DNA from 2 places in the Dysgonomonas sp. HDW5A genome. Region 1 is predicted to be linked to the other one. Evidence: riboswitches for the same ligand, from Rfam matches in the RefSeq annotation. Region 1 holds a riboswitch; the other holds the start of a gene.
What was found. A riboswitch is a leader RNA that binds a small molecule or an ion and turns the genes downstream of it on or off. The one in region 1 is predicted to bind cobalamin.
Positions count from the first base shown of each region.

Region 2: linked by a shared signal. The riboswitch ahead of G7050_RS03725 (acyl-CoA carboxylase subunit beta) and the one ahead of G7050_RS11500 (threonine/serine exporter ThrE family protein) in region 1 are both predicted to bind cobalamin.

Region 1 covers NZ_CP049857.1:2,766,205-2,772,625, forward strand. Annotated here, with positions in the region: gene G7050_RS11490 (hypothetical protein) at 1-780, shown strand, start outside; cobalamin riboswitch at 1,474-1,681, opposite strand; gene G7050_RS11495 (threonine/serine exporter family protein) at 1,819-2,331, opposite strand; gene G7050_RS11500 (threonine/serine exporter ThrE family protein) at 2,344-3,126, opposite strand; cobalamin riboswitch at 3,323-3,526, opposite strand; gene G7050_RS11505 (hypothetical protein) at 3,647-4,447, opposite strand; gene G7050_RS11510 (prolyl oligopeptidase family serine peptidase) at 4,609-6,421, opposite strand, start outside.
Region 2 covers NZ_CP049857.1:892,427-898,847, forward strand. Annotated here, with positions in the region: gene G7050_RS03710 (MarC family protein) at 1-277, shown strand, start outside; gene G7050_RS03715 (acetyl-CoA carboxylase biotin carboxyl carrier protein subunit) at 364-906, opposite strand; gene G7050_RS03720 (acetyl/propionyl/methylcrotonyl-CoA carboxylase subunit alpha) at 913-2,415, opposite strand; gene G7050_RS03725 (acyl-CoA carboxylase subunit beta) at 2,433-3,977, opposite strand; cobalamin riboswitch at 4,226-4,434, opposite strand; gene G7050_RS03730 (hypothetical protein) at 4,480-5,337, opposite strand; gene eno (phosphopyruvate hydratase) at 5,828-6,421, shown strand, end outside.

The DNA of each region.
Region 1 (6,421 bases):
CATATAGATGGTAAAGGAGATAATATAGTTATCAATGATTGGATTGCGACTCAATCGGGCGGACATTTAAAAATAGCCCTGGGTAAATTACCCGATGTAGCTACAGGCGCTCAGCTCGAATTAGGCAGTGCACAATCTGCATTTTTACCTAACAGGGTAGCCCTTACTTCTACCTCCGATAATATAACTGTTCCTTCACCTGTGGCGGGTATGATAGTATATAACACAGCTAGCACCACAGGCAGCAATATGGTTATACCCGGTTTGTATTTTCATGATGGAATAAAATGGTGTTACCTATACAATTCAGGCTTCTCAAATATGCTTTTGACATATCGTGATCTGCAAGCCTCGGTTACTACGGTTACTGCAAGTGCTATTCAACCTGAGAACACAATATTAATGAATTTTGGTGGTCCTATAGATATTACAGAAACCGGCGGATATAATTTCTCGTTCAGAATGTACGGGCGTACATCCAATACAACCAATAATGTCTTTGTGGGTATCTATTATTTATGGTGTATGACTTATAATCCGGTAACTAATGTATATACTCCCAAAGATGTGGTAGAATTAGATTTACCCGTTTATTCAACAGGTGTACCTATTACAGCCACTGCCACTTTGGGTGCTAATTTTACAGCCGGAGATAAAGTAGTTTTTAAAATCTCCCATTTGCCAACAGGCGATGAGGCGAATGTAAGGTGGACATTACAGGGGTATCCCGGGTTAAACGCAAATAAAACATCTGTTATTTATTGGAAAAATTACAATTAAGGTTTCAGTCCTCTTTTTACATTCTGTTTAACTGGAGAGATTGCACCTTTCAGATAATTAAGAATATAGAGAATGAAAAGTCTGTGTTTAATTGTAGATTTTTTCTGTTTATATCAATTTTAACCTATTCTTTTGCTCTTTTTTTGCGTGATTTAAAAACAATTGTATCACTTGTATGTTATATCTACACTAACGCCTTTTTATTACTAGGTTAAAAAGGACGAAGAATAAGATGAGTCCATAGTCTGTGAAGATTGTGGACTTTTTACGAGCATTCGATTACTTTAGAAAACACCTCTTGACTCATTTATAGGGTTAGAGGTGTTTTCTTGTAAATTTACAAACATTGGTTTTTAATATTATAACTAACTGCTCTGAGGAAGTATTGCTCAGATTATTTCTGTTTGGCAGTATCTTGTATATATGAAAAGCCCCAAGCATCACTGCTTAGGGCTTTCCAAATACTAAAACACCACAGCGGAATATCTTTCAGAATATTCCAATATTTTGTAACTAACAGAATCTTATCGGAATGTTATTATTCCGATTATTCAATTAGAGGATCTATGTAAACGCTTTTCTGACTTAGATATAGCATTACTTATAGCTTGATAGAAGCTATGGAGATTTGTTTAATCCTGAAAATGTATATCTGTCTTGTTGTGCGTCTTCAGCTTTATTCCTCGAAAGCTTCTAACGAATATTTATTTTGGCAGGTCTTCTGACTTACTCTGTCTGTCGAACATCCTTCCCATTTCTTGAATCGAAACAGTGGTGTGAGATTTGTTCAAAGACTGTTGTAGAGCTTACAGCAGCGGGTCTGTTCAGGAATTTCACCTGATTCTCTTTTCAGCATATATCCGTAAAATGGATTGATGCCACCAAAATCTGAAACAAAAATAATAAAAAAATCGAGAGTTTACCTTTCATTTCGGATATAAACTTTTCGGTTTTATTCTTATTTAAAGGAAAAGCCCCGAACAATCACTGCTCAGGGCTTTCTATACAAAATACTATAATTAGAAACTATCTATGTAATTATTCGGATTTAATCGATAGTGTTTTTCCGAGTTTAATTTCTTTAGCACTCTTTTTCCTGAAGAATAGTGCTCCCACGCAGATCCCTATTGCCAGCGAAAATAATAGGGAGGAAGTGAGTATAAAATTATATGCCGTTTCCTGCAAAATATGCGGTTCTTGAGTTGATAAACCATCTGTATAAATTCTGATCCATCCCATCATTGTTCGGTAAGCATACAATCCGGGAATCATGGTAATACATGCCGGCATCGTAAACACCACAGGTGGAGTATGCACTTTATGAGCACAGTATATACCTGCAATGCCAATAAATATACATCCGGCAAGAGTAGAGGATACTAACCCGAAATCGAAATAAAGAAGTATGAAGCGGATGCAATGTCCTATTCCGCCTAGCAGACCTGCTACATATACTACCCGCTTAGGTGTTTCGAAGAGCAAGGCAAACCCAACAGCTACCAGATACGCAAAAGCAATATCTTTGAACATCGAAAATATAAAATTGGTCATGCTGATTTAGTTTTAAAAATTACTTACCCCTATTAATGATATGCTGAGAGACATGCCTACTGCAATGCAAAGCAGTACAAAGCCACCAAATGCTCCACGTGCCAATGCGGTAGGCAGATATCCTTCGAAAAGATCTATAACCGAATTAATGAGTGGAACACCGGGAATTAAAAACAAAACAGAAGTTGCAATCGTTTTTTCGGGAGATTGTCCGATGTGATACAGCATATCCATTCCCGATATCATTGTTGTGACAAAAGCCGACAACAAAATGGCTATCATAGCATTAAATTTCCAGCCGATTACCTGTTGCCTTACAATTAACCCCACTGTAGCAGCAACAAAAGCAATAGAGCCGTTTATCCAGTCGCCACCTGCCAATATACATAGCGATGCACAGGCAAATCCTATGCCGATACGGATAAGCCATTTATTGTGTCGTGGAGTATGATGAATATCCGAAAGCTGTTTTTCAACTTCATCTATTGACATCTTTTCATCATAAGCTTTCCATGATAATAAGCTTATTTCGGTGAGAATGCCATAATGCACACCGTGCGTAGTAGCTTGACGATTGATAGTTGCTTTGTTTTCACGATTGTTCATGTCAACAACCGTAACAGAAATTCCGGTGAAAGAAATAAATAGATCGGTTTTAAAATGCCAAGTATCAGCAAAGCGTTGTACATTACGGTTGATACGTCCGCAATGTGCCCCTGATGATAGCAGTAGAGTACTCATATCGAGTATAAGTTGGGCAAACCGATCAGCCTGAATCATTTTGTCTGTTTCCACGTATGTAATTATTCGTTTGAAAAAATTATTACAAACAGATATTTTCTTCAGAAATATTAGACATAATCAACTTGTTTATGTACAAGTCTGAAATGTGCATCTAACAATCTTTAAAATCCTAAGATTGTTGTCTTTTCTAAAAAATAAATATCGTTATAAAATTTACGATTGGTTGCACCTCTAAAACCCGAGAGGATTGATCCTTTAAAATATTGGCAGGTCTTCTGACTTGCTCTATCCTTAAACTCCTTCCCGTTTATTATACAAAACAGTGGCGTAAGATTTGTTTAAAGACTGTTGTAGAGCTTACAGCAGCGGGTCTGTTCAGGATTTTCACCTGATTCCCTTTTCATCATTGCCTGTGGATACAGAAAATGACACCAAAAACTGAGGTAAAGATAATATATGAATTTGTCAAATCATAGCGATCTGAGCAATTTTAAGTTCACAAGACTAGTTACTTTTTCATAACAACAATAGATGGTTGTGCCTCAAGAGTGTGATAAATAGTTCGAATTGTTTAACGAGGCTCTGCATGAATTCTATATTCATTGTATTCACCATATTCTTCATAATGTGAGTATAGAACCATTTTTGATTTGGGAGTAATCCATATATTAAGAGGTTTTGCCCCTTCTACTCTGTTTTCAAATAATTGATTATACTCTTTTAGAAATAGATCTCCTTGTTTTTCGGTATATGTTGGTTCAGAATATAATGTGTTGATATAGTCCGATAGAATTTTTTCACTTTTTTGAGAGAAAGTTTTCTCATCATCCTTTCCTTCATTTAATAGAAATAAGGTGATAGCTGGAATACTGTCTTTTATAGATTGATATGTTGCAAAAGTATAATCTTTGGCTAAAATATCTGCATAAGCAGTAGATCCCTTAGACTCTTTGACATCTACCCAATTAAAATACAAAAAATCGGTATTCTTTTTGAGAACATTAATATCGATACTATCGGAAGTTATGATTTTATTATCTTTATACCCAAGCAGAATGGTTTTATACTTACCCGGGAGAAAGAAAACCTGACTCCATTGGTTGATAAAAAAATCTTTTTTAAGAAGATGAAAACGACCTAGATCAGGTACTGTCCATACTAACGAATCGTATGTGTTTTCTATATCGAATAGTGTCCCCCCTTCTTCTGAATACAAATTAAAAACAAACATTTCATAAATATTGCCTGTAGTTTGTTCTGCTTTAAACTTTAATTTTATTGTTGGGTTTGTAATTTCTTGGTTATCATCATCTGAATTAGAACACGATGAAATGAACAAACCAATTAATATCATGCAAATGGGGTATCTCATAGTATTATATATTTTATATCTAACAGAATTATAGTAGTATTGACGTAAATTGTATTTTACAAATATAATCTATAAAATTGATAGGGTAGGGATTCTTTAAAAAAAAGAAGGTCGATATGAAACGCTTCATACCGACTTTCTTATTATTAGAGGTGATTATTTTAGAAATCCTGATTTGTCAAAGTCCAGTCATTATCGAAAAATCCTGCAACTTCCATCCCTGTCAATCCATCTTTCAGAACATCTGCACGATAGATCATCAGATCAGGAAATCCGGTAATACCCGATATATAATTGTTTGGAGATGTAGCACGCATACCTGCATCACCTGTTCCGGCAACAACACCAACAGAGGCAGTATTGCTGTTTGGATGCGGATAAACGAAATAAGTGCCCAGATCATCCCCCGTGAAAGTTCGTCCGCCGGCTGTAATTACTCCTTTGCCAACTTGGATAGGACTGTTTTTTAGCAGCACAGACCAAGCACGGTTGTTATCTTTGTTTCCGTAGATTACGACATTACGATCAGGGTATTTAGCTACAGAATATTCAGTATCAGCAATTACGTCGATGGATCCGTTTCCTCGATAATAGAACGTTTCTGCATCAAAACGCGCTTTGTTTTGATACCACTCGTTTTCTTTAGCCGTTCCGTTTGTCGAATATACAAATACAACGTTATTAGTATAAGCGTTTTTGAATCCGCCATAACGTGCCGAGTATTTATGCTTTAGATTCATACCGTCTTTTATAAGCCATTTATCACCTTCAAGAGCTAAAATTGCTTTTTTAGCGGTAGGAACAGATAATGTTTGTCCTGCAATATCAATTGTTGCTTGTGCATTAGGCAGAGCCAATGCAGGAATATCAAGAACCAATAAGGTAACGTTTTCTATTTTGGTAACCTTTATTGTATCGTTACTCAAATTGACTTTTATATTACTAAAGTCGTATGGTTTGATTTGTTGTTCAACATTTACCCAATAATCAGTAGGAGAAATTGCCGGAGATGCTGTGTGAAAATCTATCTCTTTAACATCCTTAGCCTGAGGAATAGAATGACGAGAAAAGAATTCAAAAATAGGAGGCCAGTCGACACTATGATCGCCAAACCAATGTTCTCCTCCCGGATATTCGTAATAACAAAAATCGGGATGGAATTTGCCTAGTACCTCACGCATACGGCGAGCTTGTGAAGGAGAAACAACACTGTCGGCACTTCCGTGGAATACGTATACTCCCGATTGTTTCAAGTTGGGAGCTAACGATATAACACGACCTCCGTTACCACCACGCTTGAATGCGTTGTAGTTTGAATTTTTGTCATGCATATCGTCGCCTCTTCCTCTTCCATAAGCAGCAATATCGGGATAACCTGCCGATGGTGCAACTGCTGCAAACTTATCGGGGTAAGTTGTTCCCAGAAACCACGAGCCATGTCCGCCCATGGAGTGACCAGTGAGATATATTTTCGAATTGTCTGGCTGATATATACGTTTAGCTTCTGCTAAAACTTCCAGAGCATCCATGCGACCCCATTCTTCCCAGTTAAATCCGTAAGGACGACGATTGGTTGCGGCAATAATGTCTGTCCAATCTTTCGATTTGTATGCTCTTGCTTGATTGCGGGCTTCTACACCTGCTCCGTGAACGGTAAGCACCATTGCTTTTGTATCTTTCTGATTGTTACGTATGGCAGGAGCAACGCTAAAATACTGTACACTACCATCTATACCACTCACAAAGGTACGCTCGTGATGAGCCGAGGGTAAAACCTGACGTAATTCAACCTCTGTCTGGTCGATTACTTTTCCCGATTTATCCAGTAATTCGATTTTCGCCGTAACCTTTCCATCCGCAGAGCTACTGTTTGCAACGGCAGGAATTTTATATCTTAACTTTCTTACAGACAGTTGCATTACATCCTGAGTTTTATACTCTTCTTTTCGGCCGTCGGGAAGTGTAGCACGTATC
Region 2 (6,421 bases), 1.9 Mb from region 1:
GGTTCCTATTGTATTTCCCCTAATTGCAGGTCCTGGAACATTTACCGCATTATTATCGATGCGGGCTGAATTTCATGTCAGTAATATTATTATCGGACTTCTACTGAATATGATAATCGTATTCTTGGTTCTGAAAAATCTAAAATTTGTCAAACGACTTTTAGGGGTTGGAGGTGTGTATGTGATGCGTAAGTTCTTCGGTATCATCCTGATGGGTATTGCAGTAAAACTATTTACTACTAATTTGCATATTCTGTTACAATCATTTTCTAATTGAATCTCATTTAAATCTCATTTAAACCAAAATAATAAAGCACGAATCAATGGTTCGTGCTTTTTCTTTCATATATGCCTACAGCTTTTTTAGCTATCTTTTTCCAATTCTATAAGTAGGTCGCTTTTGCTTGTAGTATCACCCACTTTCACTACTACTTTTTTGACAATGGCTTTAGTACTTGCCAAGATAGCATTCTGCATCTTCATTGCTTCCAAGATTACTAAAGTATCGCCGGCTTTTACTGTATCGCCTGTTTTCACCAGTACATCCAATATTTTACCGGGCATAGGTGCTTTAAGTAAAATTGTAGAAGACTCACTAGCCTGCGAACTCAATACTTTTCTTCGCTGCAATGAGAATGGAGTCTCTACCGAAAAACAATAGCTGATACCATTGATCAGAATCTCGTATTCGTTTTGCTTCTGAGCAACTATTTCTACGGGATAACTTACACCATTGACATTCATAAAAGTAAATCCATCGGAAGTTTCTTCCATGTATGCGTTTAGCTTCTTATCGCCAATCGTATATGTATTGTTTTCTCCAATCTTAAACCCATATTCTTTAGAATTATCTAAATCCAGAGCAACCAATTGTTTTTGAGTTGTATTTTGCTTGTTCATTATCATTCCGGATTACATATTATTAATTCTGTTTCTCAAAGACCACATATCCAATACTTGTTTTTCTTCTTTGATCGGCTCATTCTCTTTTCGATAATTCGAGATAGCTAATAAGGCAGCAAAGAGAGCTTCATCTTTTTCATGAAAAACAAGAGAATCCATATCCTTTTCAATAAATGAGGTATCAAAACTTCCTCCTTTGAAAACTTCATTATGAAGAACAGCTTTACAGAATGGAATTGTTGTTTTGATTCCCTTAATATGAAAATCATTCAACGCCTTCAATGTATTTTCGATAACTGTCGGACGGTCTTTAGCATGTACAATCAATTTAGCAACCATCGAATCGAAATAGGGAGTAATTTCAGAACCGGCTATAACTCCTTTATCCACTCTTATGCCTTCGCCTTCGGGAGTTCTTAATCCTTTAATGATTCCTGTACAGGGTGAAAATCCCGATTGCACATCCTCGGCATTGATACGACATTCGATAGCCCAACCATTTAGTTTCACATCACTTTGAGTAATAGGAAGTTTTTCGCCATTGGCTATCCGTATCTGCAATTCGATCAAATCAAGACCTGTTATCATTTCCGTAACAGGATGCTCTACCTGAACACGGGTATTCATTTCCATAAAAAAGAAATTACCTTGTTTATCAAGCAGAAACTCAACTGTCCCCAGACTGATATATCCTGCACCTTTCGCTAGAGAAACGGCAGCAGTAGCCATTTTTTCACGAAGTTCTTCGGATAGAGCAGGTGATGGAGCTTCCTCTAACAGTTTTTGATGTTTGCGTTGTACAGAACATTCACGTTCTCCGAGATGGATTACATTTCCGTGTGAGTCACCCACTATCTGAAATTCGATATGTTTGGGATTCTCCAAAAAACGCTCAATAAATACCGACGGATTATTAAATGCATTTTGGGCTTCAGATGAAGCTGAGAAATACATCTGCTTCATTTCCGATTTCTTATAAACCACACGCATACCACGTCCACCACCTCCGGCAGAAGCTTTTATGATAAGTGGAAAACCTATCTTTTCGGCAACATCCAATGCTTCTTCTAGTGTATCAACACTTCCATTGCTTCCACCCAACATAGGAACATTATTTTTTGCAGCTATTTCTTTGGCAATTACCTTATCACCCATATTTTGAATAATACGGGGCGAAGGCCCTATAAATACAATACCTTCTTCGGTACAACGAGTTGCAAACTGTGCATTTTCAGACAGATAACCATATCCCGGATGAATAGCATCGATATGATTTCTTTTGGCTAATAACACCAATGATTCTATATCCAGAAATTCGGGAATACCGCCATTATCTATATCGGGAAAATCGACAACTTTATCTACTGCCGACAAATAAAGAGCATTGGGCTCTTTAAGTGTACGAATACCCACCGCAGTAATCCCCATTATTTTGGCAGTCTTAGCTATGCGAATAGCTATCTCACCACGATTGGCTATTAATATTGATTTTATCTTATTCTTTTGTTTCATCTTGATTCTTATCCAAATTAAAGAGGCATATTGCCATGTTTGCGTTTTGGCTTATATTCGGTCTTTCTTTCGAGAGTCTTTAAAGATCTGATTATTTTATGGCGAGTCAGAGCCGGATCAATAACCTCATCTACAAATCCTTTTTCATCAGCAATATAAGGGTTGGTTACCTCTTCCCTGTATTTCTGAGTCAGTTCCTTTTTAAGCACCACCGGATTTTCCGATTCGCTCAACTCTTTTCTGTAAAGGATGGCAATTGCTCCATCGGGTCCCATTACTGCAATTTCGGCTGTAGGCCATGCAAAACTAAAATCGCCACCAATACCTTTGCTATTCATTACGATATATGCACCACCGTAAGCTTTACGCAAGATTACTGTAATCTTGGGAACTGTTGCATAAGTATATGCGTATAGTAATTTCGCTCCATGACGAATAATACCATCATGCTCCTGATCTGTTCCGGGTAAAAATCCGGGAACATCCTCCAGTGTTATAATAGGTATATTAAATGAATCACAAATATTGATAAAACGAGCCGCTTTTATGGACGAGTCAATATCCAATGTACCAGCCATTACTTTAGGCTGATTGGCTACAATACCTACCACCTGACCATCCAGACGGGCAAATGCTGTAAATATATTGGCTGCATGGTTTTCGGCAACTTCCAAAAATTCGCCTTTGTCGACAATCAGCTTTACAATATCTTTTACATCATAAGGTTTATCGGGATCATCGGGTACGATATTTCTCAAGCTCTCCTCTACCCTGCTGACAGGATCTTCCGATTGTATCAGTGGAGGATTCTCCATATTATTGGATGGCAGATAAGAAAGAAGTTTCTTTACTCCCAAGATCGTATTTTCATCGTCATTGTAAACAAAGTCAGCAACACCCGATTTAGTTCCGTGAACAGATGCACCTCCTAAATCTTCGGTAGATACTGTTTCGTTCAGAACTTCTTTTACCACATTAGGACCTGTTACAAACATATAGCTTGTGTCAGCCGTCATAAATATAAAATCGGTAAGAGCTGGAGAGTATACTGCACCTCCAGCAGCAGGTCCCATTATTACTGAAATCTGAGGGATTACCCCCGATGACATTACATTCCGTTTGAAAATATCAGCGTAACCATTCAAGCTGCTTACCCCCTCTTGAATACGGGCACCACCCGAATCAATAAGCCCGACAACAGGTGCTCCGGTTTTTAGAGCCATATCCTGTATTTTTACAATTTTAGCGGCATGCGAAATACCCAATGAGCCTCCCAATACACTAAAGTCTTGTGAATAGGCATAGACCAATCTTCCGTTTACAGATCCGTATCCGGTAACGACTCCATCACCTAAAGCTTCAACCGATTTACCAAACGAACCGCCTCCTACTGGAGGTGTATAAGCATCTGTTTCTTCGAATGTTCCTTCATCGAACAATAACAGAATACGTTCGCGGGCCGTTAACTTTCCTCGCTGATGTTGTCTTTTATAGTATGCTTCACCATACTGTTTATTTAATAGCTTTTCGCGAGCTACAAATTGTTCGTAAATTTTTCTCATTTTATTACTATAAAGATCCAAGACCTATTTAATATTTTTACCTACTAATATCTTTACTATTAAATCAATACTATATAATCTGCTTAACTTTACTCTGTTTTATCCAAAATTAGCGGTACAAGTTATAAAAAAGAAAAATTATAATTCTCTCCTACCCCATAAAATGACAATATGTAAAAATAATGACAGAATATTTACCAATCGTAAACATCTATAGTTAAGATTCTTTGCTTTGTTTCCCGAAAGCATCCGAATTCATTTATTTTGGCAGGTCTTCTGACTTACTTCATCCTGAACATCCTTCCCGTTTCATATTAAGAAACAGTGGTATAGAGTATTGTTCGAGAACTGTTGGCGAAGCTTACAGCAGCGGGTCTGTTCCCGATTTTCACAGGATTCCCTTTTCATTATTCTTTCAGCAATGTGACCGAATAACACCAAAACGATGCTACAAATATAAGTCATTTATTTTATCTATATCTCCTGCTAAGTTCTTTCTGCTTCAGCAGCCAACACTTTCATGCAAACCTACGACTTTGACTAATTGATCTTTGTCGGCAAATGACGAAAGATAAACCGTTGGTCTATAAAGATTATAATTATATGTCGTATTTAAGACCAAATCTGGAAAGCCATCATTATCAATATCACCTATAAATAATACCCTAAATATAGCATCTTCAAAGGTAGGGGTAGATGCTATCAATTGATTTATTTCTTTTCCGTCCTTATTCCCCTTGATATATAGTTTATAATTACTTACAATCATTTCATCTTTATTATACTCAGCAGGTTTTAAATCACCTGTTGAATATAGTGTATACGATGAGCCATTATATGTAAATGTCATTTTCTCATTCGGTTCAATAAAATCTTTGTCTAATGGTATTGTCTTTATCTCGTGAGATGACAAACGAGGCGAACTACTTATCAAGACCAAAGAAGTATCAATATGAGAAGTCTTAACTTCCCACCCTGTCCACTCTGATGAGTTGTGTTCGTTTTCATCCAAAACAACATCAAAAGCTTTTTGAATGGTAAGTGTAGTAGGTGCAATATAATATTTTCCTCTATCCCGAAAAATACCAAACCAGCCTTTATGTATCATTACGGGAGAAGTTTCATCTCCATGAAAAATACCTGTCGATAATACAAACAAAGGTAAATCCTTGCTTTTAGGATAAAGCTCTTCATCTATCCACTCCATATTATTAAAAAGGGAATCCGAACCTGCAATGCTGTCTTTTACTGCCAGAGCATCTCCTGCCATCTGAAAATCACTTTCATTCTTCGTTTTTGACGTCTCTTTACAAGCTATTAACGAGACACATGCCAATACCAGTACTATTATTTTTTTCATTATGTTACCAAAATTATTTTAAGCAATAATCCGAATCAGTTATTGAATTATTTTATCTATTTATATAAGGATCATTGAATAGCTAGACAAAGAAAAAAAGAACTCGTAAAAAAATTGTCACTTTTGTTACTTTTGTAACCTTTTCAACTATTAATCACTAATAAACAACGAATTAACAAATATCAAAAAGTAACATTCAGTAGTCAACTTTGTCACCTTTATTGTTTACTTTTTGTAGCTAATGACACTTTTTCGTAACACTTTTCAGTTACTGATTGGCATTAATAGTAAATATATAATGCAACGTTATTTAAGTATAACACTTAGTTGCACTTATGCTTACCAGAGTATAACAAAAGGTCTAAATCCTTAAAAAGCATTTTAGACTACAAAAGTATTTCAATAAACGAAAAAAAGAAGTATTTTTGTTACGCAAACGTGAAAAGTAAAATTTAGGACATATTATTTATTCAAACTAAAATAAACAAACATGAGAATCGAACGTATTTTCGGACGTGAAATCTTGGACTCAAGAGGAAATCCAACAATCGAAGTTGACGTAACACTAGAGTGTGGTGCATTTGGACGTGCTGCTGTTCCTTCAGGAGCATCTACAGGAGAGCATGAAGCTCTTGAACTTCGTGATGGAGACAAAAAAAGATACTTAGGTAAAGGTGTACAAAAAGCTGTAGCGAACGTAAACACTGTTATCGCTCCTGCACTTATTGGAGACTGTGCTTTGGATCAAAGAGGTGTTGACCTTAAAATGATCGCTCTTGACGGAACTCCTACTAAATCTAAATTGGGTGCTAACGCTATTCTTGGTGTTTCTTTAGCTGTTGCTAAAGCTGCTGCCAATGCTCTAGATATTCCATTGTACCGTTATATTGGTGGTACTAATACGTATACTCTTCCTGTACCTATGATGAACATCATCAATGGTGGATCTCACTCTGATGCTCCTATCGCATTCCAAGAGTTTATGATTCGTCCGGTTGGTGCTGCTTCTTTCAAAGAAGGTTTGAGAATGGGTGCTGAAATTTTCCACGCTCTTGCAAAAGAATTCAAAAGCAGAGGTCTTAGT